Regions from separate parts of the Streptomyces sp. NPDC001070 genome, predicted to be linked through region 1. Evidence: predicted binding sites of a transcription regulator. Region 1 holds the regulator's gene; each other region holds the start of a gene.
What was found. The regulator HrcA, encoded in region 1, represses chaperone genes, less so after heat shock. The targets are predictions, from matches to a motif close to TTNGCACTCNGNNNNNCNGAGTGCNAA.
Positions count from the first base shown of each region.

Region 2: a site for HrcA is predicted at 1,720-1,746, ahead of groES (co-chaperone GroES). Genes of this name have one in related genera too.
Region 3: a site for HrcA is predicted at 2,230-2,256, ahead of groL (chaperonin GroEL). Genes of this name have one in related genera too.

Region 1 is NZ_JBSFLB010000002.1:361,999-366,791, forward strand. It holds gene hemW (radical SAM family heme chaperone HemW) at 1-115, shown strand, start outside; gene ACWDAS_RS03890 (DUF3097 domain-containing protein) at 204-1,034, opposite strand; gene ACWDAS_RS03895 (MBL fold metallo-hydrolase) at 1,065-1,796, opposite strand; gene hrcA (heat-inducible transcriptional repressor HrcA) at 1,999-3,015, shown strand; gene dnaJ (molecular chaperone DnaJ) at 3,015-4,154, shown strand; gene ACWDAS_RS03910 (16S rRNA (uracil(1498)-N(3))-methyltransferase) at 4,279-4,793, shown strand, end outside.
Region 2 is NZ_JBSFLB010000006.1:26,406-31,198, forward strand. It holds gene ACWDAS_RS09335 (hypothetical protein) at 1-1,073, shown strand, start outside; gene ACWDAS_RS09340 (NUDIX hydrolase) at 1,073-1,627, shown strand; gene groES (co-chaperone GroES) at 1,895-2,203, shown strand; gene groL (chaperonin GroEL) at 2,328-3,956, shown strand; gene ACWDAS_RS09355 (ester cyclase) at 4,018-4,722, opposite strand.
Region 3 is NZ_JBSFLB010000003.1:198,589-203,381, forward strand. It holds gene thrC (threonine synthase) at 1-1,159, shown strand, start outside; gene ACWDAS_RS05265 (ubiquitin-like small modifier protein 1) at 1,186-1,464, shown strand; gene ACWDAS_RS05270 (cold-shock protein) at 1,887-2,093, shown strand; gene groL (chaperonin GroEL) at 2,443-4,065, shown strand; gene ACWDAS_RS05280 (copper homeostasis protein CutC) at 4,192-4,793, opposite strand, start outside.

The DNA of each region.
Region 1 (4,793 bases):
GCGCGCCGTAAGGGACGGCCTCCTGGAGTCCGGTCCTTACGCCGAGGGCCGCGCCGTCCTCACCCTCCGCGGCCGCCTGCTGGCGGACGCGGTGGTCAGGGACCTGGTCGACTAGCACCCCCGGCCGGCCCGATCGCTCGCCGGAGTGAGGCACTGCGCACACCGGCAGTGCCTCCCTGCGCTGTTCGGGGTCCTGCCGGGGCTCACTCCGGAGCCGTGACGAAGTCGATCAGCTCCTCCACCCGCCCCAGCAGTTCCGGCTGCAGGTCCTTGTACGACCGGACCGCGCCCAGGATGCGCTGCCAGGCCGCGCCGGTGTTCTCCGGCCAGCCGAGGGCGCGGCACACGCCGGTCTTCCAGTCCTGGCCGCGGGGGACGGACGGCCAGGCCGGGATGCCGAGGGAGGCGGGCTTCACGGCCTCCCAGACGTCGATGTAGGGGTGGCCCACGACCAGGACGTGCTCGCCGGTGACCGCCGCGGCGATGCGGGACTCCTTGCTGCCCGGGACGAGGTGGTCTACGAGGACGCCGAGGCGGGCGTCGGGTCCGGGGGCGAAGCCGGCGACGATGGCGGGGAGGTCGTCGACGCCGTCGAGGTACTCCACGACGACGCCTTCCGCGCGCAGGTCGTCGCCCCAGACCCGTTCGACCAGTTCCGCGTCGTGGCGGCCCTCGACGTAGATCCGGCCGGCGCGGGCCACCCGGGCCCGGGCGCCGGGGACGGCGATCGAGCCGGAGGCGGTCAGGCGCGGGCCGGCCGGCGGGGCGGCGGCGGAAGGACGCACGAGGGTGACGACGCGGCCCTCCAGGAGGAAGCCGCGGGGCGTCATGGGGAACACGCGGTGCTTGCCGAAGCGGTCCTCGAGGGTGACCGTGGGGCCCTCGGCGGTCTTCTCGCAGCGGACGACGGCACCGCAGAAGCCGGTGGACACCTCCTCGACCACCAGGTCCCGTTCGGCCGCGACCTCGGGCGCGGGTGTGGCGGGCCGCTTCCACGGCGGGGTGAGGTCGGGATCGTAGCTGCGGCTGCGCATGCCAGGGATCGTATCCGCGCGGCGCACCGCTCAAGCCGATCCGAACCGGACGGCCAGCGCGTCCCGTTGGGCGCGCACGAAGCCCGCGTCGACGACGGCGCCGTGCCCCGGCACATAGAGCGCCGTCTCGCCGCCCAGTCGCAGCAGCCGGTCCAGGGTGCCGGGCCAGGCGAGCGGGGCGGCGTCGGGGCCGGCCTGCGGCTCGCCCGACTCCTCGACGAGGTCGCCGCAGAAGACCACGGCCGGCGTCCCCGGCACCACGACCACCAGGTCGTGGGTGGTGTGCCCCTCACCCGGGTGGACCAGCAGGACCTGCCGGTCGCCGCCGAGGTCGAGCTCGTACGAGCCGTCCACGAGGTTGTCCGGGCGGACGAGGGCCTCCACCGCCCGGGACGACTCGGTCTCGCCGGCGCCGTGCTCGACCGCGTCCAGCCCCAGCGAGAAGCGCTCGCGGTCCAGATAGGTGTCGAGGGCCATCTCGCCGAAGACCTGGACGCCCTCGAAGGCGGCGGTGCCGAAGACATGATCGAAGTGGCCGTGGGTGAGTGCGATGTGGGTCACATCGCGGCCCGTCAGTTCGTGGACCTGCCGGCGCAGTGCGGCGCCCTCGGTGACCGAGGAACCCGTGTCGATCATGAGGACGCCCTCGTCGCCGACGACGACCCCGACCGTCACGTCGAGGAACGGCAGCCGCTGCCGGGCGACCCCCGGAGCGAGCTGCTCCCAGCCGCCGGGGGCCGGTGCGGTCGGTGTGGTCTCCACAACGTGACGGTATCCCCGCGGACGGGGTCGCGCCCGCTACGGTGGCCGGTCAAGGGCGCCCCGGGCCGGACCTGTGGACGGCCCTTGCCGAGGTGTTGCCACCCCGCCGTACACTGACTTGGGGAAAACTGGCACTCAAAGAAGAGGAGTGCCAGGCCGCAGGGGCCACGACCGTACGGTGACGAGCGACTGGAGGTGCGCGATGCTCAGTGAACGACGGCTCGAAGTGCTGCGTGCCATCGTCCAGGACTACGTGGGCACCGAGGAACCGGTCGGTTCGAAGGCGCTCACCGAACGCCACCGCCTCGGCGTGTCCCCGGCCACCGTCCGCAACGACATGGCCGTGCTGGAGGACGAGGGCTACATCCAGCAGCCCCACACCAGCGCCGGCCGCGTGCCGACCGACAAGGGCTACCGGCTCTTCGTCGATCGGCTCACCAGCGTCAAGCCGCTGTCCGGCGCCGAGCGCCGGGCCATCCAGAACTTCCTGGACGGCGCCGTCGACCTCGACGACGTCGTGGCCCGCACGGTCCGGCTGCTCGCGCAGCTGACCCGGCAGGTCGCGATCGTCCAGTACCCGTCGCTCACCCGCTCGACCGTGCGCCACGTCGAGCTGCTCGCGCTCGCCCCGGCCCGGATCATGCTCGTGCTGATCACGGACACCGGACGGGTGGAGCAGCGGCTGGTGGACGCCCCGGCCCCGGTCGGGGAGACCGTGCTGGCCGATCTGCGGGCCCGGCTGAACAGCCGGGTGGTGGGCCGCCGGTTCACCGACGTCCCGCAGCTGGTGCAGGAGCTCCCCGAGGGCTTCGAGCCCGACGACCGGCCCTCCGTCCAGGTGGTTCTCGCCACACTGCTGGAGACCCTGGTCGAGGAGACCGAGGAGCGGATCATGCTCGGCGGCACGGCCAACCTGACCCGCTTCGGGCACGACTTCCCCCTCACGATCCGCCCGGTGCTGGAGGCACTTGAGGAGCAGGTGGTGCTCCTCAAGCTGCTGGGCGAGGCGAAGGACTCGGGCGTGACGGTGCGAATCGGTCACGAGAACTTCCATGAGGGCCTCAACTCCACATCGGTCGTCTCCGTCGGCTACGGTTCGGGCGACGAGGCGGTCGCGAAACTCGGCGTGGTCGGACCGACCCGCATGGACTACCCCGGAACGATGGGAGCGGTACGCGCAGTGGCACGTTACGTCGGACAGATCCTGGCGGAGTCGTAGTGGCCACGGACTATTACGCGGTGCTCGGCGTCCGCCGCGACGCCGGCCCGGACGAGATCAAGAAGGCCTTCCGCCGTCTCGCGCGCGAGCTGCACCCGGACGTCAATCCGGACCCGAAGACCCAGGAGCGGTTCAAGGAGATCAACGCCGCTTACGAGGTGCTCTCGGACCCGCAGAAGAAGCAGGTCTACGACCTCGGCGGCGACCCGCTGTCCGCCAACGGCGGCGGGGCGGGCGCGGGCGCCGGCTTCGGCGCGGGCTTCGGCAACTTCAGCGACATCATGGACGCCTTCTTCGGCACGGCGTCCCAGCGCGGTCCGCGCTCGCGCACGCGGCGCGGCCAGGACGCGATGATCCGGCTGGAGATCGAGCTGGACGAGGCGGCCTTCGGCACGACCAAGGACATCCAGGTCGACACGGCCATCGTCTGCAACACCTGTCACGGCGAGGGCGCCGCCCCGGGCACGTCCGCGCAGACCTGTGACATGTGCCGCGGCCGCGGTGAGGTCTCCCAGGTCACGCGGTCCTTCCTCGGCCAGGTCATGACCTCCCGGCCGTGCCCGCAGTGCCAGGGCTTCGGCACCGTCGTCCCCACCCCGTGCCCGGAGTGCGCGGGCGACGGCCGGATCCGCTCGCGGCGCACGCTGACGGTCAAGATCCCGGCCGGCGTCGACAACGGGACCCGCATCCAGCTGGCGGGCGAGGGCGAGGTCGGCCCGGGCGGCGGCCCCGCCGGCGACCTCTACGTCGAGATCCGCGAGCTGCCGCACTCGGTCTTCCAGCGGCGCGGCGACGACCTGCACTGCACCGTCACCATCCCGATGACGGCCGCGGCGCTCGGCACCAAGGTCCCGCTGGAGACGCTGGACGGCCTGGAGGAGGTCGACATCCGACCCGGCACCCAGTCCGGACAGTCGATCCCGCTCCACCAGCGCGGCGTCACGCACCTGCGGGGCGGCGGCCGGGGCGACCTCATCGTGCACGTCGAGGTCCAGACCCCGACCAAGCTCGACCCGGAGCAGGAGGAGCTGCTGCGCCGCATGGCGAAGCTGCGCGGCGAGGAGCGGCCCCTGGGGCAGTTCCAGCCGGGCCAGCAGGGGCTGTTCTCCCGGCTCAAGGACGCGTTCAACGGACGTTAGGCGGTAACGCCGGCGCCCGCGGGCCCGCGGTCCGGGGTGTTCCACCCCGGACCGCGGGCCGTGTCGTGCCGTGAAACGATGGGCGCATGGCCGCCCTGACCGACTCCCGCGCGCGGACCGCGCCGTGACCGCCCCCGTCTTCGTCGTCGAGCCGGACGCGCTGGGCCGGGAACGCATCACGCTCTCCGGCCCCGAGGGGCGGCACGCGGTCGCCGTGCGCCGGCTGCGCGTCGGCGAGGAGATCGTCCTCACCGACGGCCTCGGACGCGGCGCGTACGGCACCGTGGCGGCGGTCGACGGCAAGGACACCCTCGAGGTCGCCGTCGCCGGCGTCCGTGAGGAGCCCGAGCCCCGCCCGCGGATCACCGTCGTCCAGGCCCTGCCCAAGGGCGACCGCGGCGAGGTCGCCGTGGAGACCATGACCGAGGTCGGCGTCGACGCGGTCGTGCCGTGGGCCGCCGCGCGCTGCATCACCCAGTGGAAGGGGGAACGCGGCGCCAAGTCCCTCGCCAAGTGGCGCTCCACCGCCCGTGAGGCCGCCAAGCAGGCCCGCCGACTGCGGTTCCCCGAGGTCACCGACCTGATGACGACACGTCAGCTCGCCGGGCTGCTGTCCGGCGCGGCCTTCGCCGCCGTCCT
Region 2 (4,793 bases), on a different contig from region 1:
GCGGCGCGGACCTGGCGGGGCAGCTCGTCGCGCTGCTCGCCCGTGGGTTCCTCTTCTCCTCCCTGCCGCTCCCCGACGAGCAGTGCCTGCGTCTGCAGCGCGAACTCGGCGCCCGCGCGGACGCCGCCGCGGCCGCCGCGACCCTCGCCGCGGAGGGGCCGGCCGTCACGGCGGACCGGCTGCTCGCGGCGACCGGGGTCCTCGGCACCCCGTTGCGCCGTCGCATGGTCAGCCGCTGGAACGACTGGCTGGAGGCGGCCGATCGCGGCCAGTTGGAGGTCAGCGAGCTGCGGCCGGCCGACTGGGCGACCGCGTACGCCGTGCAGCCCCCGCCCCCGCCGGGGATGCCGGCCACCGACGAGGGACGGGCGGTGCTGGCCGCCTGGGCCGGCGGGGAGTTCGACGTGGACGGCATGCCCCACCGCAGCCGCCTGCACGAGCGGCTCGCCCCCCTGCTGCGCGCCCCCGCCCCGGCCGTGCGGGCCGACGCGGAGGCACTGCGCGACGCCTTCGACGAGTCGTACTACCGGGCGATCGCCGCCGGTGAGGGGTGCGCGCTCGGGCTCAGCGCCACCCGGCACGGCGTACCGCGCGCGGAGGCCGAGGCCCTGGGGGAACACACCCCGGTCGTGGCCTGGCCGACCCGCTTCCAGTTGCGGCTCGGGCTGCTGACCGCGGCGCAGTGGCAGCGTTTCACCGACGACGCCGCCGACGCGCTGACCGCGTGGTGGCAGCGGCGCGACCTCGCCGCGCTCCAGGATGTCGGCGACATGCTGGGCGGCAGGACGAAGGAGCCCCCGGAAGGCGGCGCGGACGAGGTGCCGGTGACGCGTGTCCAGCGCATCGCGCGGGTGGTCCGCGGGCTGGGCACGGAGACGGCGGCGGCGGGCGGGCTGAGCGTCGCCGCGGGGGTGCTCGGGCAGGGGACGCTCGGGGCGTTCGCGGCCGGCGCGGCGGGAGCCCTGGCCCCCGTGGTCGTCGCGGCCGTGTCCGCGGGGCTGCCGCGCTTGCGGGGCTACCGCGGGCGGTACGACGTGATGGAGTTCCCGGCGAGCCCGCGGGGGGCGGTCTGATGGACACCGAGGCGGTACGCACCCGCACCCGCAAGGCGTACGGCGACGCCGAGGGCGGGCGCTGGTGCGAGGTCCACCTCGACACCTACCGGCTGCCCTCGGGCGCGGAGGTGGAGCTGCACCGGGTCCGGGTCGGCGGCGGTCGCACAGGTGTCGTGGTCCTCGCCCGGCGGGGTGACGATGTGCTGATGGTCCGTCAGTGGCGCCCCGCGGTGGGCCGCTGGGCCTGGGAGCTGCCGCGCGGCTTCGGTGAGACCGACCCCGCCGCCGACGCGCTGCGGGAACTGGCCGAGGAGACCGGCCTCGCGGGCTCCGCGGCGACGGTCGTGGCCCGGCTGGACGTCGACTCCGGGCTGCTGGAGAGCCAGGTGGCCGTCGTCGAGGTCACCGTCGCGCAGGACGCCGTCCCGCGGCCCGGCGCCGCGGGGGAGGGTGAGGTCGCCGACGCGCGCTGGTGGAGCCCGCGGGACGTCGCCGAGGCCGTCCGCGCGGGCGAGTTGCGCGACGGCTTCACCCTTGCCGCGCTCGGTGCGTGGAGCGCGTCGCGCACGTGAGCGGCGGGGCCGGGAGGGGCCCGGACGGGTCCGGAACCGCGCGTCCGGGCGGGCCGTTCTCCCGCCGGAAGCGCACCGCGTACGGCGCGGCGTTGGCACTCCGCTTGACCGAGTGCTAAGCGCGTCCTAATCTCAGACCTGGCACTCAGCCATGCCGAGTGCCAGCACAAAAGCGACGGGCAGGTCCGGCACCCGCGACGACGGGCCTACCAGGTCGCCACCCCAGACAGACACTCCCGTGAGCCCTTTGAAGGGGGAGGTCGGATCGTGACGACCGCCAGCACCAAGGTTGCCATCAAGCCGCTCGAGGACCGCATCGTGGTCCAGCCGCTGGATGCCGAGCAGACCACCGCCTCCGGCCTGGTCATCCCGGACACCGCCAAGGAGAAGCCCCAGGAGGGCGTCGTCCTGGCCGTGGGCCCGGGTCGCTTCGAGGACGGCAACCGCATCCCGCTCGACGTCAAGGTCGGCGACATCGTGCTGTACAGCAAGTACGGCGGCACCGAGGTCAAGTACAGCGGCGAGGAGTACCTCGTCCTCTCGGCTCGCGACGTCCTCGCGATCGTCGAGAAGTAAATCCGGCGCCGCTCGTAATCGAGAAATGCCGTGATCACGCCCCGGGTACACCGAGTCCTCGCACGGACCGGGGACCCGGGGCGCGGTCTTTGACGAGAACCCAAAGACGAGGAATTCCGCCGGTATGGCCAAGATCCTGAAGTTCGACGAGGACGCCCGTCGCGCCCTCGAGCGTGGCGTCAACAAGCTCGCCGACACCGTGAAGGTGACCATCGGCCCCAAGGGCCGCAATGTCGTCATCGACAAGAAGTTCGGCGCCCCGACCATCACCAACGACGGTGTGACCATCGCGCGTGAGGTCGAGATCGACGACCCGTACGAGAACCTCGGCGCGCAGCTGGTGAAGGAGGTGGCGACCAAGACCAACGACATCGCTGGTGACGGCACCACCACCGCCACCGTGCTCGCCCAGGCGCTGGTCCGCGAGGGTCTGCGCAACGTCGCCGCCGGCGCTTCCCCGGCCGCCCTGAAGAAGGGCATCGACGCCGCCGTCAAGGCCGTCTCGGACGAGCTGCTCGCCACCGCCCGCCCGATCGAGGGCAAGGAGGACGTCGCCGCCGTCGCCGCGCTGTCCGCCCAGGACAAGCAGGTCGGCGAGCTGATCGCCGAGGCGATCGACAAGGTCGGCAAGGACGGTGTCATCACCGTCGAGGAGTCCAACACCTTCGGCCTGGAGCTGGACTTCACCGAGGGCATGGCCTTCGACAAGGGCTACCTGTCGCCGTACTTCGTGACGGACCAGGAGCGTCAGGAGGCCGTCCTGGAGGACCCGTACATCCTGATCACCCAGGGCAAGATCTCCTCCATCCAGGACCTGCTCCCGCTGCTGGAGAAGATCCTGCAGGCCGGTGCCTCCAAGCCGCTGCTGATCATCGCCGAGGACGTCGAGGGCGAGGCCCTGTCGACCCTGGTGGTCAACAAGATCCGCGGCACCTTCAACGCGGTCGCGGTCAAGGCCCCCGGCTTCGGCGACCGCCGCAAGGCCATGCTGGGCGACATCGCCACCCTCACCGGCGGCACCGTCGTCGCCGAGGAGGTCGGCCTCAAGCTCGACCAGGTCGGCCTGGACGTGCTCGGCACCGCCCGCCGCGTGACCGTCACCAAGGACGACACCACCATCGTCGACGGCGCCGGCGAGTCCTCGGAGATCACCGGCCGGATCAACCAGATCAAGGCCGAGATCACCGCGACCGACTCCGACTGGGACCGCGAGAAGCTCCAGGAGCGCCTCGCCAAGCTGGCCGGCGGCGTGTGCGTCATCCGTGTCGGCGCGGCCACCGAGGTCGAGCTCAAGGAGAAGAAGCACCGTCTGGAGGACGCCATCTCCGCGACCCGCGCCGCGGTCGAGGAGGGCATCGTCTCCGGTGGCGGCTCCGCGCTCGTCCACGCGGTCAAGGTGCTCGACGACAACCTCGGCAAGTCCGGCGACGAGGCCACCGGTGTGGCGGTCGTCCGCCGCGCCGCGGTCGAGCCGCTGCGCTGGATCGCCGAGAACGCCGGCCTGGAGGGCTACGTCATCACCTCCAAGGTCTCCGAGCTGGAGAAGGGCCACGGCTTCAACGCCGCGACCGGCGAGTACGGCGACCTGGTGAAGTCCGGCGTCATCGACCCGGTCAAGGTCACCCGCTCCGCCCTGGAGAACGCCGCCTCCATCGCCTCCCTGCTCCTCACCACCGAGACCCTCGTGGTGGAGAAGAAGGAGGAGGAGCCCGCCGAGGCCGGTCACGGCCACGGCCACGGCCACTCCCACTGAGCTGTACCGCGAAGGCCCCCGTTCCCGCCCGGGAACGGGGGCCTTCGGGCTGTCCACGGCCCTAGGACGGCAGCCTGATGACGCCCATCTGGCTGAGCATGCCGAGCGAGTCCCAGTGCCACCAGCCCTCGGCGATCCTGCCGCCCTCGAAGCGGAAGGTCGTGGTGCCGACGGTGGAGACCTCCTTGCCGCTCGGCGGCATCCCGCGCATCTCCCCGGAGTTGGTGCCGCGCCAGCTCCACCTGGTCACCACCCGGTCGCCCTCGGCGATCTGGTCCTCGACGGTGAACCCGAAGTCCGGGAAGCCGTGCCGGTACGCGAGGGTCTCCTCGCGGAGGGCGTCCGGGCCCGTGGTGTCCTCGTCCATCCCGATGTCGTGGTCGAGGTATCCGGCCGTGAACATCTCGTCGTACCCCGCCGGGTCGTCCCGGCCGCACAGCTCCTGGAAGAAGCGGCGGCACGTGGCCTTGTTGAGCTGCTCGTCACGGAGGACGTCGAGGTCGGTGAAGGTGGGGGCCTCCTCGCAGAGGGCGACCATCTCCTCGAAGATCCGGTTGGTCTCGGGGAGCGTGGAGTTCCGCATCGCCTCCTCGTAGGAGGGGAACTCCACGATCTCCACCAGGTGGTCCGCGCCGGAGCGGTCCCGGCCGACCATGGAATGGGTCGCGGTGCGCTTGCCCTTCGTCGCCTCGATCCAGGTGTCCATGAGCCGGTTCATGTCGTCGTACCTGCTGGTCCTGCAGTCGATGATCTGGACGAATGTCATGGCGCCCTCCCGGGGGCCGTGCGCTGGGCGATCCCCGAGTCCGCCGTCCATTTTATGGGGGAATGCCGCTG
Region 3 (4,793 bases), on a different contig from region 1:
GCCGCTCGAAGTGGCGTACGACCTCCCGAGCGGCGACCCCGAGACCCTGCGCAAGCGGATCGAGTCCGGGCCGAACAACATCTGGCGCTACGCGCCGCTGCTGCCCGTCCCCGCGGACGTGGCCTCCAAGCCCAACCTCAACCCGGGCTTCACCAAGCTGGTCAAGGCCGACAACCTCGCCCGCGAGCTGGGCGTCACCGGCGGCCTGCACATCAAGGACGACTCCGGCAACCCGACCCACTCCTTCAAGGACCGGGTCGTCGCCGTCGCCCTGGAGGCCGCCCGCACCTTCGGCCTCACCACCTTGTCCTGCTCCTCCACCGGCAACCTGGCCGGCGCCGTGGGCGCCGCGGCCGCCCGCGCCGGCTTCCGCTCCTGCGTGTTCATCCCGCACGACCTGGAGGAGGGCAAGGTCGTCATGGCCGCGGTCTACGGCGGCGACCTGGTCGGCATCGAGGGCACCTACGACGACGTCAACCGCTTCTGCAGCGAGCTGATCGGCGATCCGATCGGCGAGGGCTGGGGTTTTGTCAACGTCAACCTCCGCCCCTACTACGGCGAGGGCTCCAAGACGCTGGCGTACGAGATCTGCGAGCAGCTGGGCTGGCGCCTGCCGGACAACATCGTCATCCCGATCGCCTCGGGCTCGCAGCTGACGAAGATCGACAAGGGGCTGCAGGAGCTGATCAGGCTCGGTCTGGTCGAGGAGAAGCCGTACCGGATCTACGGTGCCCAGGCCGAGGGCTGCTCCCCGGTCTCCACCGCCTTCAAGGCCGGCCACGACGTGGTCCGCCCGCAGAAGCCGAAGACCATCGCCAAGTCGCTCGCCATCGGCAACCCGGCCGACGGTCCGTACGTCCTGGACATCGCCCGGCGCACGGGCGGTGCCGTCGAGGACGTCACCGACGGGCAGGTGGTCGACGCCATCAAGCTGCTCGCCCGGACCGAGGGCATCTTCGCCGAGACGGCGGGCGGCGTGACCGTCGGTGTGCTGAGGAAGCTCATCGAGACCGGGCAACTCGACCCGGCCGGTGAGACGGTCGTCCTCAACACCGGCGACGGCCTCAAGACGCTGGACGCCGTCGCCCCGACCTCCCGCCCCACGGCCACCATCCGCCCGAGCCTCGACGCGTTCCGTGCCGCCGGCCTGGCCGGCTGACCCAGACTGAAGGTGAACCCCGCATCATGAGCGCTACCGTCCGCATCCCGACCATCCTCCGCACCTACACCGGCGGCCAGGCCGAGGTCCCGGCCGATGGCGGCACCCTGGCCGAGGTCATCGACTCGCTGGAGAAGAACCACCCCGGCATCTCCGCGCGCGTCCTGGACGACACGGGCAAGCTGCGCCGTTTCGTGAACGTCTACGTCAACGACGACGACGTCCGCTTCTCCGAGGGCCTGCAGACCACGGTGGGCGAGGGCGCGTCCGTGTCGATCATCCCGGCGGTCGCCGGAGGCTGCTGAGCCGCACGACCCGCGGGTGACAGGGGTGCCGGGAGTTCCCGGCACCCCTTCGTGCTTGAGCGGTAGTTGAAGGGCTGTACAGTTGCCCTGAACGGCCCGCAACTCCCTGCAACGCTCCGCGCAACCCCTTTTGCCGGGGCGGCCTTGTCGACGATTTATCGCCAAATTCACGCGGCGATTGTCGCGTTGGCCGCTTATGTCCAGTCCGAGTTGCCCCGGATTATTGGCCAATCAGGCCCTTCTTCCCTTTCTCTGCGCCCGGAATTCTCGTCCGATTGACCTGTTGCAGACAGCGTCCGGGCAGATACATTCAGCCGCGGTCGACGCGTTCCGGCGCACGCCCCCTTGGCTGTAGGGGGTGAGGTCTGACCCGGATCCGCGAGGTGCGGGTCTGCGAAGGGCCAGCAATAGGGGAGTTAGGAATGGCTCAGGGCACCGTCAAGTGGTTCAACGCGGAGAAGGGCTACGGCTTCATCGCGGTCGACGGTGGTGCGGACGTCTTCGTGCACTACAGCGCGATCCAGATGGACGGCTACCGCACCCTCGAGGAAGGTCAGCGGGTCGAGTTCGAGATCTCGCAGGGCCAGAAGGGGCCGCAGGCGGACATGGTCCGTCTCGCAGCCGGCTGACGCGCCGCGCATCGGCCACGGAGCACTTCGCGTACGGCCGCTCAAACGTACGCGTCAAGGCCCGCCCCCGCAGAGGGGCGGGCCTTCGTGCTGCCCGGGGGCGACCTGCGAGTTGTCCACGACCCCGGCCAAGCGGCTTGCACTCTCCTAGGGCGAGTGCTAATCATTGGCGTTAGCACTCTGACGTTGAGAGTGACAAAGGACCGAGTGGGTGAGGCCCGCGCGACCGCCGGAAAGGAACCGGCGGAAGGGCAGGCCGTCCGTCGCGGGCGCCGGCGCGGTCCTGGAGTAATCCTTCCCCGCAGCCCTGCGCCGCGGGGGGACCCCAAGTCCGGGAGGACCACTTCACATGGCCAAGATCATCGCGTTCGACGAGGAGGCACGGCGCGGTCTCGAGCGCGGGATGAACCAGCTCGCCGACGCCGTCAAGGTCACCCTTGGCCCCAAGGGCCGCAACGTCGTCCTCGAGAAGAAGTGGGGCGCCCCCACGATCACCAACGATGGTGTGTCCATCGCCAAGGAGATCGAGCTCGAGGACCCGTACGAGAAGATCGGCGCGGAGCTGGTCAAGGAGGTCGCGAAGAAGACGGACGACGTCGCCGGTGACGGCACGACGACCGCGACCGTCCTCGCCCAGGCGCTGGTCCGCGAGGGCCTGCGCAACGTCGCCGCCGGCGCCAACCCGATGGCCCTGAAGCGCGGCATCGAGAAGGCCGTCGAGGCCGTCTCCGCCGCCCTGCTGGAGCAGGCGAAGGACGTGGAGACCAAGGAGCAGATCGCCTCCACCGCCTCCATCTCCGCCGCCGACCCGCAGATCGGCGAGCTCATCGCCGAGGCGATGGACAAGGTCGGCAAGGAAGGCGTCATCACCGTCGAGGAGTCCCAGACCTTCGGTCTGGAGCTGGAGCTCACCGAGGGTATGCGCTTCGACAAGGGCTACATCTCGGCGTACTTCGCCACCGACCTGGAGCGTATGGAGACGTCCTTCGACGACCCGTACATCCTGATCGTCAACTCCAAGATCTCCGCGGTGAAGGACCTGCTCCCGCTGCTGGAGAAGGTCATGCAGTCCGGCAAGCCGCTGCTGATCATCGCCGAGGACGTCGACGGCGAGGCCCTGTCGACCCTGGTCGTCAACAAGATCCGCGGCACCTTCAAGTCCGTCGCGGTCAAGGCCCCCGGCTTCGGCGACCGCCGCAAGGCCATGCTCGGTGACATCGCCATCCTCACCGGTGGCACCGTCATCTCCGAGGAGGTCGGCCTCAAGCTGGAGAACGCCGGTCTCGACCTGCTCGGCCGCGCCCGCAAGGTCGTCGTCACCAAGGACGAGACCACGATCGTGGACGGCGCCGGCGACCAGGACCAGATCCAGGGCCGCGTGAACCAGATCCGTGCCGAGATCGAGAACAGCGACTCGGACTACGACCGCGAGAAGCTCCAGGAGCGTCTGGCGAAGCTGGCCGGCGGCGTGGCCGTCATCAAGGCCGGTGCCGCCACCGAGGTCGAGCTCAAGGAGCGCAAGCACCGCATCGAGGACGCGGTGCGCAACGCCAAGGCCGCCGTCGAGGAGGGCATCGTCGCCGGTGGTGGCGTGGCCCTGCTCCAGGCGTCCAACGTCTTCGAGAAGCTCGAGCTCGAGGGTGACGAGGCCACCGGCGCGTCGATCGTGAAGCTGGCCCTGGAGGCCCCGCTGAAGCAGATCGCCGTCAACGCCGGCCTCGAGGGCGGTGTCGTTGTGGAGAAGGTGCGCAACCTGACCCCGGGCCACGGCCTCAACGCCGCGACGGGCGAGTACGTCGACCTGATCGGCGAGGGCATCATCGACCCGGCCAAGGTCACGCGCTCCGCGCTGCAGAACGCGGCCTCCATCGCCGCGCTCTTCCTCACCACCGAGGCCGTCATCGCCGACAAGCCGGAGAAGGCCGCTGCCCCGGCCGGCGGCGGCATGCCGGGCGGTGACATGGACTTCTGATCCTCCGGATCGGAAGTTCCGCACCGCGCAAGCGAACCGAGGGCGGTACCCCACGCGGGGTACCGCCCTCGGGCGTTCTCCGACCGCTGCCCCTGGCCCTGCCGCTGCCGGGCGGCCGCGGCCCGGTTACGGGACCGCGACCGGCGCGTCGAGCAGATCGCGCCAGGTGCGCACGGCCTCCGCGTCGACCGGCCCGGCCCAGCCGCCGGGGCGGACCGCGCCGCCGACGTGGAAGGCGTCGATGCCGCCCGCGAGAAGCCGCGGCAGATGCTCCGCGCGGAGCCCGCCGCCCACCATCAGCCGGGGCTCTCCGGGTCGCCCGGCCTCCGCCAGCAGATGTCCGAGCCCGGCGTCCACCCCGCGCGCGGAGCCCGCGGTGAGGTAGGTGTCGAGCCCGGGCAGCCCGCGCATCGCCGAGCGCACGGCGTCGCGGTCGGCGGAGTGGTCGATGGCGCGGTGGAAGGTCCACCGGGCCCCGGTCCCGATCGCGTCCACCAGCAGGCGCACGGCCGTCAGGTCCGGCGCGCCGGACGCGTCGAGGAAGCCGAGCACGAACTCGTCGGCGCCCTCGCCGCGCAGCGCCGCCGCGGCCACGCAGAGCGCGTCCGCCTCGCGGGTGCCGCCCACGGCGAAATCGGCGCGGGCCCGCAGCATCACGCGCACCGGGATGCCCACCGCCGCCCGGACGGCCGCGAAGGTCTCCCGGGACGGAGTCAGGCCGTCCGCCG